One region of the Pseudoalteromonas sp. SG43-1 genome, then DNA from elsewhere that is predicted to be linked to it. Evidence: predicted binding sites of a transcription regulator. Region 1 holds the regulator's gene; the other holds the start of a gene.
The links. Region 1 encodes LexA, which represses DNA repair genes until DNA is damaged. Its sites were predicted from a motif close to TACTGTATNNNNATACAGTA; they were not measured.
Positions count from the first base shown of each region.

Region 2: the regulator LexA is predicted to act here: its motif matches at 1,713-1,732, upstream of H5159_RS01110 (LexA family transcriptional regulator).

Region 1 is NZ_JACJFD010000020.1:12,253-20,173, forward strand. It holds gene H5159_RS13910 (chaperone modulator CbpM) at 1-210, shown strand, start outside; gene H5159_RS13915 (hypothetical protein) at 273-998, opposite strand; gene H5159_RS13920 (hypothetical protein) at 1,312-1,692, shown strand; gene H5159_RS13925 (PaaI family thioesterase) at 1,693-2,133, opposite strand; gene lexA (transcriptional repressor LexA) at 2,301-2,918, shown strand; gene coxB (cytochrome c oxidase subunit II) at 3,401-4,543, shown strand; gene ctaD (cytochrome c oxidase subunit I) at 4,543-6,135, shown strand; gene H5159_RS13945 (cytochrome c oxidase assembly protein) at 6,135-6,665, shown strand; gene H5159_RS13950 (cytochrome c oxidase subunit 3) at 6,701-7,576, shown strand; gene H5159_RS21190 (DUF2909 domain-containing protein) at 7,479-7,787, opposite strand; gene H5159_RS13960 (SURF1 family protein) at 7,802-7,921, shown strand, end outside.
Region 2 is NZ_JACJFD010000001.1:252,529-260,449, reverse strand. It holds gene H5159_RS01125 (hypothetical protein) at 1-536, shown strand, start outside; gene H5159_RS01120 (hypothetical protein) at 554-898, opposite strand; gene H5159_RS01115 (hypothetical protein) at 899-1,450, opposite strand; gene H5159_RS01110 (LexA family transcriptional regulator) at 1,947-2,312, shown strand; gene H5159_RS01105 (MarC family protein) at 2,529-3,149, opposite strand; gene H5159_RS01100 (transcriptional repressor) at 3,245-3,682, shown strand; gene H5159_RS01095 (chemotaxis protein CheX) at 3,758-4,225, shown strand; gene H5159_RS01090 (secondary thiamine-phosphate synthase enzyme YjbQ) at 4,222-4,650, shown strand; tRNA gene H5159_RS01085 (tRNA-Gly) at 4,885-4,960, opposite strand; tRNA gene H5159_RS01080 (tRNA-Gly) at 5,004-5,079, opposite strand; tRNA gene H5159_RS01075 (tRNA-Gly) at 5,123-5,198, opposite strand; gene orn (oligoribonuclease) at 5,476-6,021, opposite strand; gene rsgA (small ribosomal subunit biogenesis GTPase RsgA) at 6,143-7,201, shown strand; gene asd (archaetidylserine decarboxylase) at 7,217-7,921, shown strand, end outside.

The DNA.
Region 1 (7,921 bases):
GTTCCAATTGAGGGGGATCATGTTACGCAGTGGCAATTTACGGTATCTGCAGTGACCTTAGTTAAAAAAGCGGCCCGCATCCAACATGACTTTTCGTTAGATTGGTCGGCAATAGCTTTAGTTTTACAATTGCTGGATGAGCGTGATGAGTTGATTTTCGAAAACGAAATGTTAAAGCGACATTTGAGTCGATTTAAGCACTTGGAATAAAATAAGCCCTAGGCTTATTTACTCTTTGATAAGTGGGCGCTAGCTCTCAAAAACCAATATGACTACTTTGATTTATTCTTATTTTTAATTCGGATAAATCGTTTTAGTCGTATATTTTGTATAAGTAGTAATATTCCACTTAAACAAAAAAGTACACTGGTTGCTGAAAAGCTAATAAGCAGTGGATTATTAAAATCCTCTCGCTCATCGTAATCCATAATATGTAACATCCAAAAAAAGTCGAATATTCGCCATAGCGTGCTGCGAACGGTAACAACTTTGCCGTTATTTTCTGACAAGTACAGTGTTGTGTTAAATGTGTCGTCAAATTGTACCTGCCAAACATTGGTTTTATATCCAACTTCTCGCATACCTTGCTTTAGTAGTACAGCGCTTGTTACTTGAGCGTCAATAAGTAAGTGTGCTTTAGCATTTGCGGTAATTTGTATTTTAGTTGGCGGTTCAAATGGTCGGCCTGTTATTCCATTGAAGCTTTGCTGCTCGTTATTACTAAAGACAGTAATAAGTGGTGTAGTTAAGAAGTTCTCAAAAATTATTTGTGTTGGATTAACCACCTGAGAGGCAATATCGTCAAGGGAGGCAACATAATCAGCCTGCGTAAATGGGTTATTAAGAGTACGTGTTGCAAGATGCTCCCCATGAACTTTATCAAGAGGGATTGCACTCATAATTAAACCACCTAGTAACCATGCTAAAATTTGTAGTGCTAATAAATATCCTAACCATTTATGTAACTTGCGAGCATGTTTAAATATTTTTTTATTCATGTTTTAGTCTTATTATTTTTAGAAGCTAGTTTATTACATCAATGGGATAAGTTACTGCGACATTTTGTCGCAGTTTAAACTATAGCTTACTGTAATCATTTAAAAATAAAAAAGATTACACTTAAATTCCTAACATGACTTATCTGTTTAATTGAGCTGAATGTTTTATATCCAGCCAGCTTTAAATGCTAAAAAATACTTAAAAGCTGCGAAATATCCATATAAAGTGGTTAATAGAGCATAGTTGATTTGGTATAACGGTAAAACTGCGTTAAAGTTTGCAATGAAATTATTAGAGGATAAATACGAAACGATGTCGGAAATTCAATTTTTAAATGTAGATCTTGAGCTTGAATCAAAGCAAGATATTAGTTTGCTAGTGGCGGACTTGAAAAAAGTCGCGACGATTTTACATTATGACAAAGACGAATACCGTCAACTAGCGCGTATTGAAGCTACAGGTGAGGTGAGCACACCTGATAAAGCCATAAACCATATATGTGAGCTTATTGAATCGTGTTCGCGTAACGCGCTAAAGCAATGGTTAAGCTGTTCACGTAGAACGTTTGATATTGGTTTTGAATCAGGGACTTCTCCTAAGTGCTTTAATCAAGCCTTAGATGCAGATACATTATTGCGTATATCTGCGATTGGTGCGGGTATGGAAATTACCATTTACCCAATCGAAAAGTAACTATCTTCGCTCTACGACTGCTGCGGTCATTTTTGATACGCAGCACAGCTCATTGCGGCTATTTGTAATTTTTATTTCCCATACTGAACTACGTTTACCTATATGAAATGCTCTAGCCGTGGCTGTTAAAGTGCCGTTGCGAGATGCTTTTAAATGACTTGCGCTAATCTCCTGCCCTACACAGTAAAATTTAGTAAAATCGACAACAAAGTTAGCGGCATAGCTGGCAACTGTTTCGGCAAGTACAACGTTAGCACCGCCGTGTACCATCCCCATCGGGTTATGATGCTCAGGAATTGCCGGCATTGTGGCAACCAAATAATCATCGCCAATTTCTGTGACTTCTATCCCCATAGTTTTCATTAATGTTCCTTGGCCATTAACGCCTTGCTCTAACTGCTTGCACAGCTCTAAGGTGATGGGCTGGTACCAAATACTCATAATGTCTCCTTTGCATTTTTAATCATTTATAAACTTAGCTTTAGTTATATCCTTGAAATGTACACAAGTGAAATTACTTTAGCTATTTTAAGGCTTAATTTAAATTTGCGATTTTTATTTAACTGTATATACTCACAGTTAAATGTACTGTATGGAAAACCAGTTGTATGCGACCATTAACGAACCGCCAAGCTCAAATACTCGAACTAATTAAAGTTTTTATTAAAGACACTGGTATGCCTCCTACACGTGCTGAAATAGCGCAAACATTAGGTTTTAAAAGTGCCAATGCTGCTGAAGAACATTTAAAAGCACTTGCTAAAAAAGGCGCAATTAAAATGAAACCAGGTGCAAGCCGTGGTATTCAATTAATTGAAGAAGAAGAGCCAGAACAATTAGGTTTACCGCTTATAGGGCGTGTTGCTGCTGGTTCACCTATTTTGGCGCAAGAGCACGTTGAAAGTCACTGCAAAATCGATCCATTAATGTTTAAACCGGCTGCAGATTTTTTACTACGCGTTAACGGTATGAGCATGAAAGATATTGGTATTATGGATGGTGATTTACTTGCTGTACATCGTACTCAAACCGCTGAAAATGGACAAGTTGTTGTTGCTCGCCTAGACGAAGACGTAACTGTAAAACGTCTTGAGAAAGCGGGTCGTAAAGTATTACTTCATGCTGAAAACGACGATTTTGACTCTATTGAAGTAGATCTTGAGAATGAGTCTTTTAATATTGAAGGCTTAGCCGTTGGCGTTATAAGAAACGCTGATTGGATGTGACTTTAAAAATAGCTTTTAAACAAGCAGTTTTATAAATGCGTACTAATTAGTACGCATTTTTGTTTTAGAATTTGTACTAAAAAAAGGGCGTAAACAGCCCACTGACTATTTAAGCTGTAAACTTTTTTGCACTTATATTTTCCCCCTCCGAATGCGTTAAACCCCTTTGTTTTGCTCATATTTTGAACTTCCTGTTGCCCAGTTGATTACCGATTTTTTTTAATTATTCAATATCACCTGATTGTTTTTTATACTAAAACTTGCTTGTTGTTCGTTTTTTAGCTAATTGTTAATGTGCTGAGCTAATAATAACTCACAGCTTTTTAGTTTTGAGAACACACAATATACACAAACTCGTTGTTGGCGCAGCAAAACCAATCAATATTAAATAAGATTGGCTAAAAAAATAAAAATAACGAATTGGCGTTTAAGCCGTATGCCTCTTCGCTTTGCATTCGCAATAGCATCAAAGGAGCCGTCACATGGGTAAACTGACCTCTACCTTGTGGCTTATATTATGTGTTTTTTCGCACCCAGTTTTGGCTAACAGCCAATACAATATGCGCAAAGGCGTAACCGATATAAGCAATAATGTATATCAGCTGCACATGACCATATTTATAATATGTTGTGTGATTGGGGTGATAGTGTTCGCAATTATGTTTTGGGCACTTATTCATCACCGTAAATCTAAAGGGGCTGTACCTGCCCAATTTCACGAAAGCACTAAAGTAGAAATACTTTGGACTGCAATTCCGTTTGTTATTTTAATTGCTATGGCAGTACCAGCCACTAAAACCCTAATTGCAATGGAAGATGCCAGCAAAGCTGATCTCACTATTAAAATTACGGGTTCGCAATGGAAATGGCATTATGAATATATGGGCGAAGATGTAGAGTTCTACTCTATTTTATCTACCCCGCAAGATGAAATCGCGAATCTTGCAGATAAAAATCCTAACTACTTACTTGAGGTTGATAAGCCTCTTGTACTGCCAATAAATCAAAAAGTACGATTTTTAATGACTTCTGACGATGTTATTCACTCTTGGTGGGTACCTGATTTTGCAGTTAAAAAAGATGCGAACCCCGGCTTTATAAACGAAACATGGACGAACATAAACGAAGAAGGTACTTACCGAGGCCAATGTGCTGAGTTGTGTGGTAAAGACCATGGCTTTATGCCCGTTGTGGTGGTCGCTAAATCTGAGGCTGATTTTAAAACATGGCTTACAGATGCAAAGCAGGCTAAACAAAAAGCAGCATTAGCAGATGCCGCATTACTTGATAAAACCCTCCCAAAAGAAGAATTAATGACTTTAGGCGAACAAGTATATATGGCTAATTGTGCTGCATGTCATCAACCTACTGGCTTGGGGTTACCGGGCGTATTTCCTGCACTTAAAGGCAGCCCGATAGTGCTTGGCGATATAAAAGATCACATTGATGTAGTTATCCATGGACGACCCGGTACGGCAATGCAAGCTTTTGCCAAGCAGTTATCTATAAAGCAATTAGCTGCGGTTATTACTTATAAACGTAATGCGTGGGGTAATGATACGGGTGATGTTATTCAACCGAGTCAAATACAGACGGCACTTGATGCCAAAGTGGAGGCGAACTAATGAGTAGCATAGTAGAACAACCTAACGCCAATGAAGCTCATCATGCTCATCACCCAGCTAAAGGTTTTAAACGCTGGCTTTACACAACTAATCATAAAGATATAGGTAGTTTATATTTAATTTTTTCGCTGACCATGTTCTTAATTGGTGGCGCAATGGCCATGGTGATCAGAGCTGAATTATTTCAACCAGGTTTACAGTTGGTCGACCCTCACTTTTTTAATCAAATGACCACAGTGCATGGTTTAATTATGGTGTTTGGTGCGGTTATGCCCGCCTTTACAGGCCTTGCTAACTGGATGATACCACTCATGATTGGCGCGCCAGATATGGCATTGCCAAGAATGAATAACTGGAGCTTTTGGATTTTACCGTTTGCGTTTCTAATCCTATTGGCATCGTTATTTATGCCTGGTGGGGGGCCTGCATTTGGTTGGACTTTTTATGCACCACTGTCCACAACATACAGTAATGATAATACTGCATTGTTTGTATTTGCCGTACATATTATGGGAATTAGCTCAATAATGGGCGCAATCAATGTGATTGTAACCATAGTGAACTTACGTGCCCCAGGCATGACATGGATGAAGTTGCCATTATTTGTATGGACGTGGTTAATTACTGCCTTTTTATTAATAGCCGTAATGCCAGTGCTTGCAGGGGCTGTCACTATGGTACTTACCGATAAGTATTTTGCGACCAGCTTTTTTGATGCCGCAGGCGGTGGCGACCCGGTGATGTTCCAACACATTTTTTGGTTTTTTGGTCACCCCGAAGTATACATTATGATTCTTCCTGCCTTTGGCATTATATCTACAATAGTACCTACCTTTTCTCGTAAAAAACTTTTTGGCTATGCCTCAATGGTATACGCCACATCCTCCATAGCACTATTGAGCTTTATTGTATGGGCTCATCATATGTTTACCACTGGGATGCCGGTCGCTGGCGAGTTGTTTTTTATGTACGCGACCATGCTTATATCGGTACCTACAGGAGTAAAAGTATTTAATTGGGTTGCCACAATGTGGAAAGGCTCAATAACTTTTGAAGTGCCAATGCTTTTTAGTATTGCGTTTATTGTGCTGTTTACCTTGGGTGGTTTTTCGGGATTGATGCTGGCAATTACACCTGCTGATTTTCAATATCACGATACTTATTTTGTAGTGGCGCACTTTCATTATGTATTAGTAACAGGGGCTGTATTTTCGATAATGGCGGGGGCTTATTACTGGCTGCCCAAGTGGACGGGCAATATGTTTAATATCACATTGGCTAAATGGCATTTTTGGCTATCGCTGGTGAGCGTGAACGTACTGTTTTTTCCTATGCATTTTGTAGGGCTTGCTGGTATGCCGCGTCGAATTCCCGATTACGCTCTTCAATTTGCCGACTTTAACGCAATCATAAGTATTGGTGGGTTTGCCTTTGGTTTATCGCAATTGTTGTTTGTAGCTGTGGTAATTAAATGCGCGCGTGGCGGTGATAAAGTGCCTGCAAAAGTATGGGAAGGGGCAGAAGGCCTTGAGTGGGAAGTTGACTCTCCAGCGCCATATCATACTTTTTCTACGCCGCCGGTTATTAAGTAATGACACATGCACCGCTACTCAAACGTTTGGTACTTATTTGCATAGGCATGTTTGCCTTTGCCTTTGCTTTAGTACCTTTGTATGACGTGTTTTGTGATGTAACAGGGCTTAATGGAAAGCCTTCGCTTGAGCAAGCAGAGCAAAGTACACAAATAGTACAAAACCGAGAAGTTGGCGTTAGCTTTACTACTCACGCACAAAGTGGTGCACCGTTTAAAGTTAAATCAAAAGAATACAGTGTAGTGGTAAAACCCGGTGCAATGCGTGAAGTAATGTTTAGTGCTAAAAATAACAGCAATCTAGATAAAGTAATGCAGGCTGTACCATCAGTCTCGCCAGGTAAAGCGGCAAAGTATTTACATAAAATAGCTTGTTTTTGCTTTGATCAGCAACCTCTAAAAGCAGGGGAAGAGCTTGAATTTAAATTACTTTTTTATGTTGATACCGCATTGCCAAGCGACATTGAAGAATTAACTTTATCTTATACCGTATTTGATATTAGTGAACAGCTGGTGGCAAGTAATAACTAGCTTTTTAAACTAGTGTGAAACTAGGAGTAAATAAAATGAATCAAGAATATGAGCATTATTACGTACCTGAGCAAAGCCCGTGGCCTATTGTAGGTGCAGTTGCATTGTTTTTTATTGCAGTAGGGGCAGGCTTGACTGTTATGAGTGTAGGTAAAGAAGGTGGTAGCGGGGTTTATCTGCTTTATGCCGGTATTGCTGTGCTTGTGTATATGTTGTTTAGCTGGTTTAAAAATGTAATTAGTGAATCGGACCAAGGTTTGTACTCAGCACAAATGGATCGCTCTTTTAGACAAGGTATGAGCTGGTTTATTTTTTCTGAAGTTATGTTTTTTATGGCCTTTTTTGGTGCGCTTTTTTATGCACGGGTATTGTCGGTACCTTGGCTTGGAGGTGCAGGCAATAATGCAATGACTAACGAGGTTTTATGGCCAACTTTTGAAGCTGTTTGGCCGCTAGTTTCAACACCTGCTGGCGAAACTACTCAGGCTATGGGCTGGCAAGGCTTACCACTTATAAATACCTTAATACTGCTTACTTCCTCAGTTACTTTACATTTTGCCCACGTAGCGATGGAAAACAATAAACGTACTCCACTTAAGGTTTTTTTAGGTGCTACTATTTTACTGGGTGTTTGCTTTTTAGGGCTGCAAGTTGAGGAGTACATGCATGCATATAATGACCTTAATCTAACGCTAGATGCGGGTATTTACGGTAATACGTTCTTTTTATTGACTGGTTTTCATGGCATGCATGTAACGCTAGGAACCGTACTTTTATTTGTAATATTTTTACGGATATTAAAAGGGCACTTTACTAAAGATAAGCACTTTGCTTTTCAAGCAGCTGCTTGGTATTGGCACTTTGTTGATGTGGTGTGGCTGTGTTTGTTTGTATTTGTATATGTGCTGTAGCGTTTATTGGCGAATTATTCGCTTTAATAAAACCAAGTTTAAGCGCTGCAATAACAACAATTAAAACAACGAACGAAAACAATACGCGACGACCTAAAAAGTGAGACATAGGTCGTCCCCCTGTTTTCCCTGACACCATAATAAACAATGCTCTAAATAAGTTAAAAAGTATAAATATTAACAACAGTACGATAATAATTTTAATAATCACTGAGTTGACCCTTTATGCAGTTAGTTTTATGGCACAAACAAAAGCTTAGCTCACTAATCACACTTTGTATGGTTGTGGTTGTTGTACTTGTGTGTGTGCGATTGGGGTTTTGGCAGTTGGAGCGAGGTGAGCAA
Region 2 (7,921 bases), on a different contig from region 1:
TTTGGTTTGTAAACTTCACTCAGATTTCTATATTCGCTATTAATTTATCTTTTTTTATACCCTTTATGCTTGCTCGACTAGCAATGCTGATAACTTGGAGTGACTTAGATACTGTAAATAGAGGAGCTTTTAGAAAATTATCTGATACAGATGACACTCCTGAGTTCACGTCAATATATTTTGAAAGCTGTGAATATGGTTTACCCATTGCTTTTACTCTTACTAATAGAAAGGTTTATATTGGATATATAATATCTGGTGCAAAAAATCAAAATGACATCATGGTTTTACCTTTGAAAAGTGGCTACAGATGCACTGAAGAACTAAGGTTAGAAATTGTTACTGACTACATACCTGTAGTAAATTATATAATTAACAATGAAGGAACCGTTGATGTAGATAAGTTTTTAGTTGCTATACCTGTTAGAGAAATTGCTTTTGCAAGTCTGCATGACTTTGGCTACAAAGATTTATTTAACAAACACGAAGTGCCTAAAAAAGAAAAGGGACTATTAAAGAGGGTAGGCTTAATTTAATAACCCGCCTTAGCGGGTTATTTAACAAGTTTGAATATGGGACGTTCTTGTGCGGGTGGTAAGTTGGTTGGCTTTTTAAGTGCTTGGTTTCTAAAGTTGGTTACACGCTTGTGCCCTACACTAATCGATTCTATTTTATCCCAGTTATCTGGCTGCTCTATTGCTGCACCTAAGTCCATTACTATTGAGTAGGCTACACCGTAATCGTCTTGTTGGGCTACTGTTCCCTCTGGCATGTAGTGCTTTATTTTATGTTTCAGCGCAGTTTCTATGCCTGTTGTGTTTTGGCCGCGCACTATTGCGACCCCAGTTATACACAAGGCCATTGTTAAACAGATAAACATAACTATGAGTAACGGCATTTAAATTCCCTCTTTTGTTAGTAGGCCAGTAAATTTTTTAGCTGGGTAAATAGCAACTACGCCGAGCGATAATAGGTTAAGTGCCACCACACTAAAGCTATAAGCGGGTGACAGCATGCTGCTATCTAGCAGGCCACGCATGATAAATTGTATTAGTTGCACAACCGATTGAGCTAATGCAAGGTATAAGCAAAGCCGCGCAGTTGTTGAGAACGTGCAACCTCTAATGTTATGCATAAAGAATAACGCTATGACAAATGCCATAGAGCAACTAAACATGGTGAAGTAAAAAAACTGCCTTAGTGCTAGCTTGCTCATTTCTATTGTAATTATGTATTGAGCTAGGCTTGAGCTTACAAAGTGAAACACCATCACTGTAAGTGCAGCAATAAAGCATGAATGCATTGTGTGATCATCAATTGATTTTAAATTACTTTTACCACCAAAAAATAACGCCAGGCGGTGCTTGTTAAGCGTTACTAGCAAATAAAGAATAATAAGCACTTCTAGCGCTCTTATTGTCCAGTCTGTAGCAGTTATAAAATCAATCATGTGTTTTCCTTGGTGGTGTAATTAACCAGCAATAATGCTGGTTAATGATTTGTGCTGGCTTAGTTTAATTTTGGTGGCTCTACCCCACCGCCACCGCCGCCATTGTCCTGAGTATCTTCACCACCACTTACCTGCGCTGATAAAAGTACTGATTTTCCGTTTACGTGTTGCTTGTTCATAACTTAATCCTTTTTTTGTTAAAAGAGCTCTGTTTAGGAGTCAATTTCATTGTAATGATAAAAATGATAATAGCAATAAATAATACTGTATAAGTAACCAGTTAAAACTTTCGAACAAATTGATTTAAAAGGCTTTATTGGTGTAAATATTTACACCATTTTGTAGTGTAAAATTGGGCGAAATCGACTTAACTTTTAGAGGTGGCAATAACTTACGTATTTTGTTGAAATTAAAAAAATCTTCCGAACATTTTTTTAATATTGGCTTAAATAGGGCTAAAATTAATTTAAATTATTTTTATAAATAGGGTTGTTTGATGGTTGATTCTAATGTTGATGTGGGCCCAGGCATAAAAGAGCTAGAAAGCGATTTAGATAATAGCCTTATAACTGACGCTACTTTTATTGGCCGTGCCAGTGGCAACAGTATGGAAGGGGTTGGTATTTTCAGCGGGGATTTATTGATTATTGATAGGGCCGCAACGGTTAAACACGGCGATGTAATCGTAGCTGCTTTAAATGGACTGTTCGTTTGTAAAATAGCCGACTTAAAAAACAACCGGCTGTTATCTGCTAACCCCGATCACCCAGCGGTAAAAATAACTGAGCATGATGAATACAACGTTGAAGGTGTTGTTGGCCAGTCGATTAGATTGCATAGAACGAGTAATTTGTTAGGGTGACTGAAATTCGGTGCCTGATATATTGAGCCCCCAATGGGCACCCCCGCACTACCAAAACCCTTTAAATGCTTACTTATCAGTCCAATCAAGCATTGGGGCCACAGAAAAGCGTCTATCCAAAGTACATTTATTCAAAGCAAACCTCAGGGTATTAAAGTTATTAAGCACAGCTTAAAAGGCGCTGCATTTTACACAAAAGCCTAGCGAGCATCAATGTTAAGAGAAAACCTGCAAGCCAAAATAATGGGCTATGCCATTTAAAATATTGGTAACCGCAACCGAGCTTAAAATAAGCCCCATAATTCTACTTATTATACTTGCACCACTGTCACCAATTAATTTATGTACATGCGTTGCAAGCAATAACAAAACCAGTACAACCGCTAATACAGCAAGCATCATTGAAGACGTTAGTAACTGCTCAACCCAGGTATACTCTTCATTACGAGTCATTAATACGGCGCCTAACATAGCGCCTGGGCTCGCAATAGATGGAATCGCTAACGGAAAAATAGCGGTTTCAGTACTATCGCGCACACTTTTAATTTCGGCTTCAGGTTTACTTTCACCAAATATCATTGAAAGCGCAAAAATAAGTAATATGATTCCGCCGGCTATTTGAAAAGCCGAAAGTGGGATTTCAATTGCGTTAAGTAATTGCTCACCTGCAAGTACAAAAAATAAGAGCACTAATGCAGATACGCCTACCGCTTTATATATAACTTTACGTTTAAATTTCTCATCATCACCACGTGTGACTGCAATAAATACAGGTACAGTACCAATGGGGTCAATAACCGCAAAAAAGAAAATAAATATAGCTAATAGTTCGTGCATTACTGGGTTTCCTAGGTAAAAAGCGCTTAATAAAAACGCTGCAACTACAACACAGTATGTTAGTATATCACGGTAGCATAAGGATAAGAGTAATGATGAATATAGAATCACTCGTAAGTAAAGCAAAACAAGTTTGTGACAACCGTGGCGCGCGTTTTACGCCTATCCGCGAGAAAGTATTTCGCCTATTAGCCAGCGCACAAGGTGGTGTTGGTGCATACGATTTGCTTGAGCAATTAAAAATAACTGAAACGGGTGCTAAACCTGCAACTATTTATCGTGCATTAGACTTTTTAGCTGAGCTAGGTTTTATTCATAAAATTGAAAGCACAAATGCATTTATGCTGTGTCATCATTTTGATCATATACACCCAGTACAATTGTTAATTTGCGATACCTGTGGTTTTGTCAAAGAATTACACTCGAGTGTAATTTCGCATGAGCTAAATAATTTAGCTGCCGAAGGTGGGTTTGTTGTATCAGGGCAGACAATAGAAGCACATGGTAAATGTGAATCTTGCAGAGCATCATAATCCTTCAAAGTTATCCTTAGTGACTATACTCAAACTATATAGTCATTTCACAGAACAAATTTAAGAGTAGCCACTATGAATGTAGAATTCATCAATCCTTTTTTATCTTCTTTAATTAATGTTTTGAGCACTATGGCTCAAACTCAATTGAAGCCAGGTAAACCTCGCATTAAAACTGATGAGATAGCCTGTGGTGATGTATCAGGTTTGATTGGGATGGTTGGCCCGCAAACGCGAGGATCATTTTCAATAACATTTGATGAAGAACTAGCATTAACCATCATGGAGCGTATGCTTGGCGAACGCCCTGATGCTATAGATGAAGAAGTTACTGATATGGTTGGCGAAATAACCAACATGGTAACAGGTGGTGCTAAAAATTTACTTGGCGAGAAAGGCTTCGACTTTGATATGGCAACGCCTATTGTGGTATCGGGTAAGGGTCATACAATTACTCACAAAAGCCAAGGTAAAAAAATCATCATGCCATTTAGCTGTGATGCTGGTAATGCAAACATTGAAGTTAGTTTCGATAAACTATGAGTTGGCAGCAAAAGCAAATTACATTAAAGCCTCGCCCGCGAGGTTTTCATATAATTGATGATGAAATATTGTCTCAGCTGCCTGAACTGGCGAGTTATAAAGTTGGTTTGTTGCATTTATTTATTCAGCATACCTCAGCGAGCCTTACAATAAACGAAAATGCAGACCCCACTGTTCGTATGGACATGGAGAGCCATTTCAATAAATTCGTTCCTGAGCGTCAGCCTTATTATCGCCACGATTATGAAGGTGACGACGACATGCCTGCACACATAAAAACCAGTACGTTAGGCTGCGAGTTAAGTATTCCTATTTCAAATGGTTATTTAGCGTTAGGTACATGGCAAGGTATTTATTTAGGTGAACATCGTGATTCTGGTGGCTCTAGACGAGTTATAGCAACTATTCAGGGGGAGCTTTTTTAACTCAAGCTTCTCGGTTTAAAATGTTAACCTCTGTTTTTCTTCAGCCATACCCTCATAGATTCAAAATACGCCACTCTATAGACGTAAATCTTAGGCGCGCGAAGTAATAATTTCTAACAACCAAAACTTTAATGCTGAATATTGCACAAAGAATAAAGTAGATAAGAGAGATTTTAAATTATAATTTTATTTATGATTTTTAATACAGAGAATTTTGAAAGGATATAAAAAGATTGGAGCGGTACACGAGGCTCGAACTCGTGACCTCGACCTTGGCAAGGTCGCGCTCTACCAACTGAGCTAGTACCGCATAACTAAATTTACTATCACTACAATTTCTTTTGGTTAGAAATTGGAGCGGTACACGAGGCTCGAACTCGTGACCTCGACCTTGGCAAGGTCGCGCTCTACCAACTGAGCTAGTACCGCATTATATTTTCATTCAACACTACAATTTCTTTTGGTTAGAAATTGGAGCGGTACACGAGGCTCGAACTCGTGACCTCGACCTTGGCAAGGTCGCGCTCTACCAACTGAGCTAGTACCGCATTTTTTATTTCTTCAGTTATTTTACGTTGGTGCGCGACAGGTCGCTTTCAACATTCTAGCAACTGAGCTAGTACCGCATTTTTTATTTCTTCAGTTATTTTACGTTGGTGCGCGACGGGTCGCGTTCAACATTCTAGCAACTGAGCTAGTACCGCATTTTAATTATGGATGTAAAACGACCACAATAAAAACAACTCAAACACACTAACCCCGCGTGGGTTATCGTCTTGAGCGGGGCAGGATTCTACAATAATCAGATGTGTTTGCAAGTGTTTTTTACAAATTAAAGAAATTTTCTCTATAGACTTTTAATTCCATAATCGAATCTTTAATGTCATCCAAAGCAAGGTGCGAGCCTTTTTTATTCACTTTTGCAAGCACTTCGGGTTTCCAGCGACGTGCTAATTCTTTAATAGTACTCACGTCAAGATTGCGGTAATGAAAAAAATCTTCAAGTTCACGCATGTATTTATTCATAAAGCGGCGGTCTTGCCCAATTGAATTACCACACATTGGTGATACACCTGCAGGCACCCACTGTTTTAAAAAATCTAACGTTTGTGCCACGGCATACTCTTCATCGAATGTACTTGCTTTACAGCGCGCTGTTAAACCCGACTTACCATGCTGCGTAGTACACCACTCGTCCATACCATTTAGTAATTCATCACTTTGATGAATAGCTATGGTTGGCCCTTCAGCTAATATATTCAGGTCTGCGTCAGTGACAACCGTCGCAATTTCGAGTATTTTATCGGTCTCTGGTTCGAGTCCTGTCATTTCAAGATCGAGCCAAATTAAATTTGATTTATTAATAGTCATAATTACCTAAGCGGTGCTTTCCTTTAGATCCAACGCATTTCGATATATCATATTAGCATCAACCGTCGAGCTAAAGCTTTTTTTAGGAAAAGCGACATTTAACTAAGGTTATAGGCCTCCAGTGGCAAAACAGAAAAAATTAAGTAAAGGCCAATCGCGTCAGATCAAGGCCAACCACCAAAAGCGCATTAATAGCGCAGACTCAAGACCAGCTAAAAAAGGCGCGCAAGAGTGGCAAACCGATAATTTAGGTCAGGTCGAGAGCGCAATTGTGATCAGTCGTTTTGGCCAACACGCCGATGTCGAAACTGAAAATGGCGATGTACTTCGTTGTAATATACGACGTACCGTGTCAAATTTAGTGTGTGGTGATGAGGTATTGTTTCGCCGTGCCAAAGTAAGTGAAGGTGATTTAGCCGGAGTAATTGAAGCCACGCAAGAGCGTCGCTCGCAACTTACCCGCCCTGACTTTTACGACGGCGTAAAAGTTATTGCGGCTAACATTGATCAAATACTCATGGTATCGGCGGTATTACCTGAGTTTACCCCAAGTATTATCGACCGCTATTTAATAGCCTGTGAAGATATGGGTATTGAGCCAATTTTAGTACTCAATAAAATAGATTTAATTGATGACGCAGGTCTTAGCGAAATACAAAAAGTTCTCGATATCTATCGTAAACTTGATTACCAAGTACTCCTTGTTAGTAATATATCGGGCAATGGTATTGATGAATTAAAAGAAGTACTTGTTGGTAAAAATAACATTTTTGTTGGCCAAAGTGGTGTGGGTAAATCCACCCTCGTTAATACTGTATTACCTAACGCTGAAATATTAACTAAAGAAGTATCTGAAAACAGCGGCCTAGGCCAGCACACAACAACTGTTTCACGCCTTCACCATTTACCAAGTGGCGGTAACCTAATCGACTCGCCAGGAATTCGCGAATTTGGTTTATGGCATTTAGATGTTGAGCGTGTAACCTGGTGCTTTAAAGAGTTTAGAGAATTTATAGGCGGGTGCCGCTTTAGAGACTGTAAACATTTAAACGATCCGGGCTGTATAGTTAAAGAAGCTGTAGCAGATGGCAAAATTTCTCAATTGCGCTTTGACAGCTACCACCGAATTTTAGAAACAATGGCCGATGGCCGTGCAGGCGCCCGTGCGCCTCGCGTATAATTTAGGATAAATACTGTGAGTTTAGACAAATTTAAAATCGCAATGCAGTACGCAATGCCAAAACATTTTATTTCACGCGTAGTGGGTAAATTAGCCGCAGCTAAAGCAGGTGCTTTAACAACGACTTTAATTAAACTATTTATTAAGCAATATAAAGTAGATATGAGCGAAGCCCAATACCCAGATCCGGCTCATTATAAAAGCTTTAATGAATTTTTTACTCGCCCTTTAAAAGACGGCATGCGCCCAATGGTAGAAGATAGCAATATCATCATTCATCCAGTGGATGGCGCAATCAGCCAGCTAGGCGATATTGTTGACGGACAGCTAATACAAGCTAAAGGTCACGATTACAGCTTACAAGCGCTACTAGGCGGCTCACAAGATGATACAACACCATTTTTAGGCGGTAAGTTTGCAACGATTTATTTAGCACCTAAAGATTACCACCGTATTCACATGCCAATTGATGGCACACTAAGCAAAATGATTTACGTGCCAGGTGATTTATTTTCAGTAAACCCACTTACCGCGCAAAACGTGCCTAACTTGTTTGCACGTAATGAACGAGTAGTAGCAATTTTTGAAACTGAAATTGGTCCGCTTGCTATGGTACTTGTTGGCGCAACAATTGTAGCCAGCATAGAAACTATTTGGGCAGGTACTGTCACGCCACCAGCAGGTAGCGATGTATTTAGTTGGAAATACCCAACCACTGGC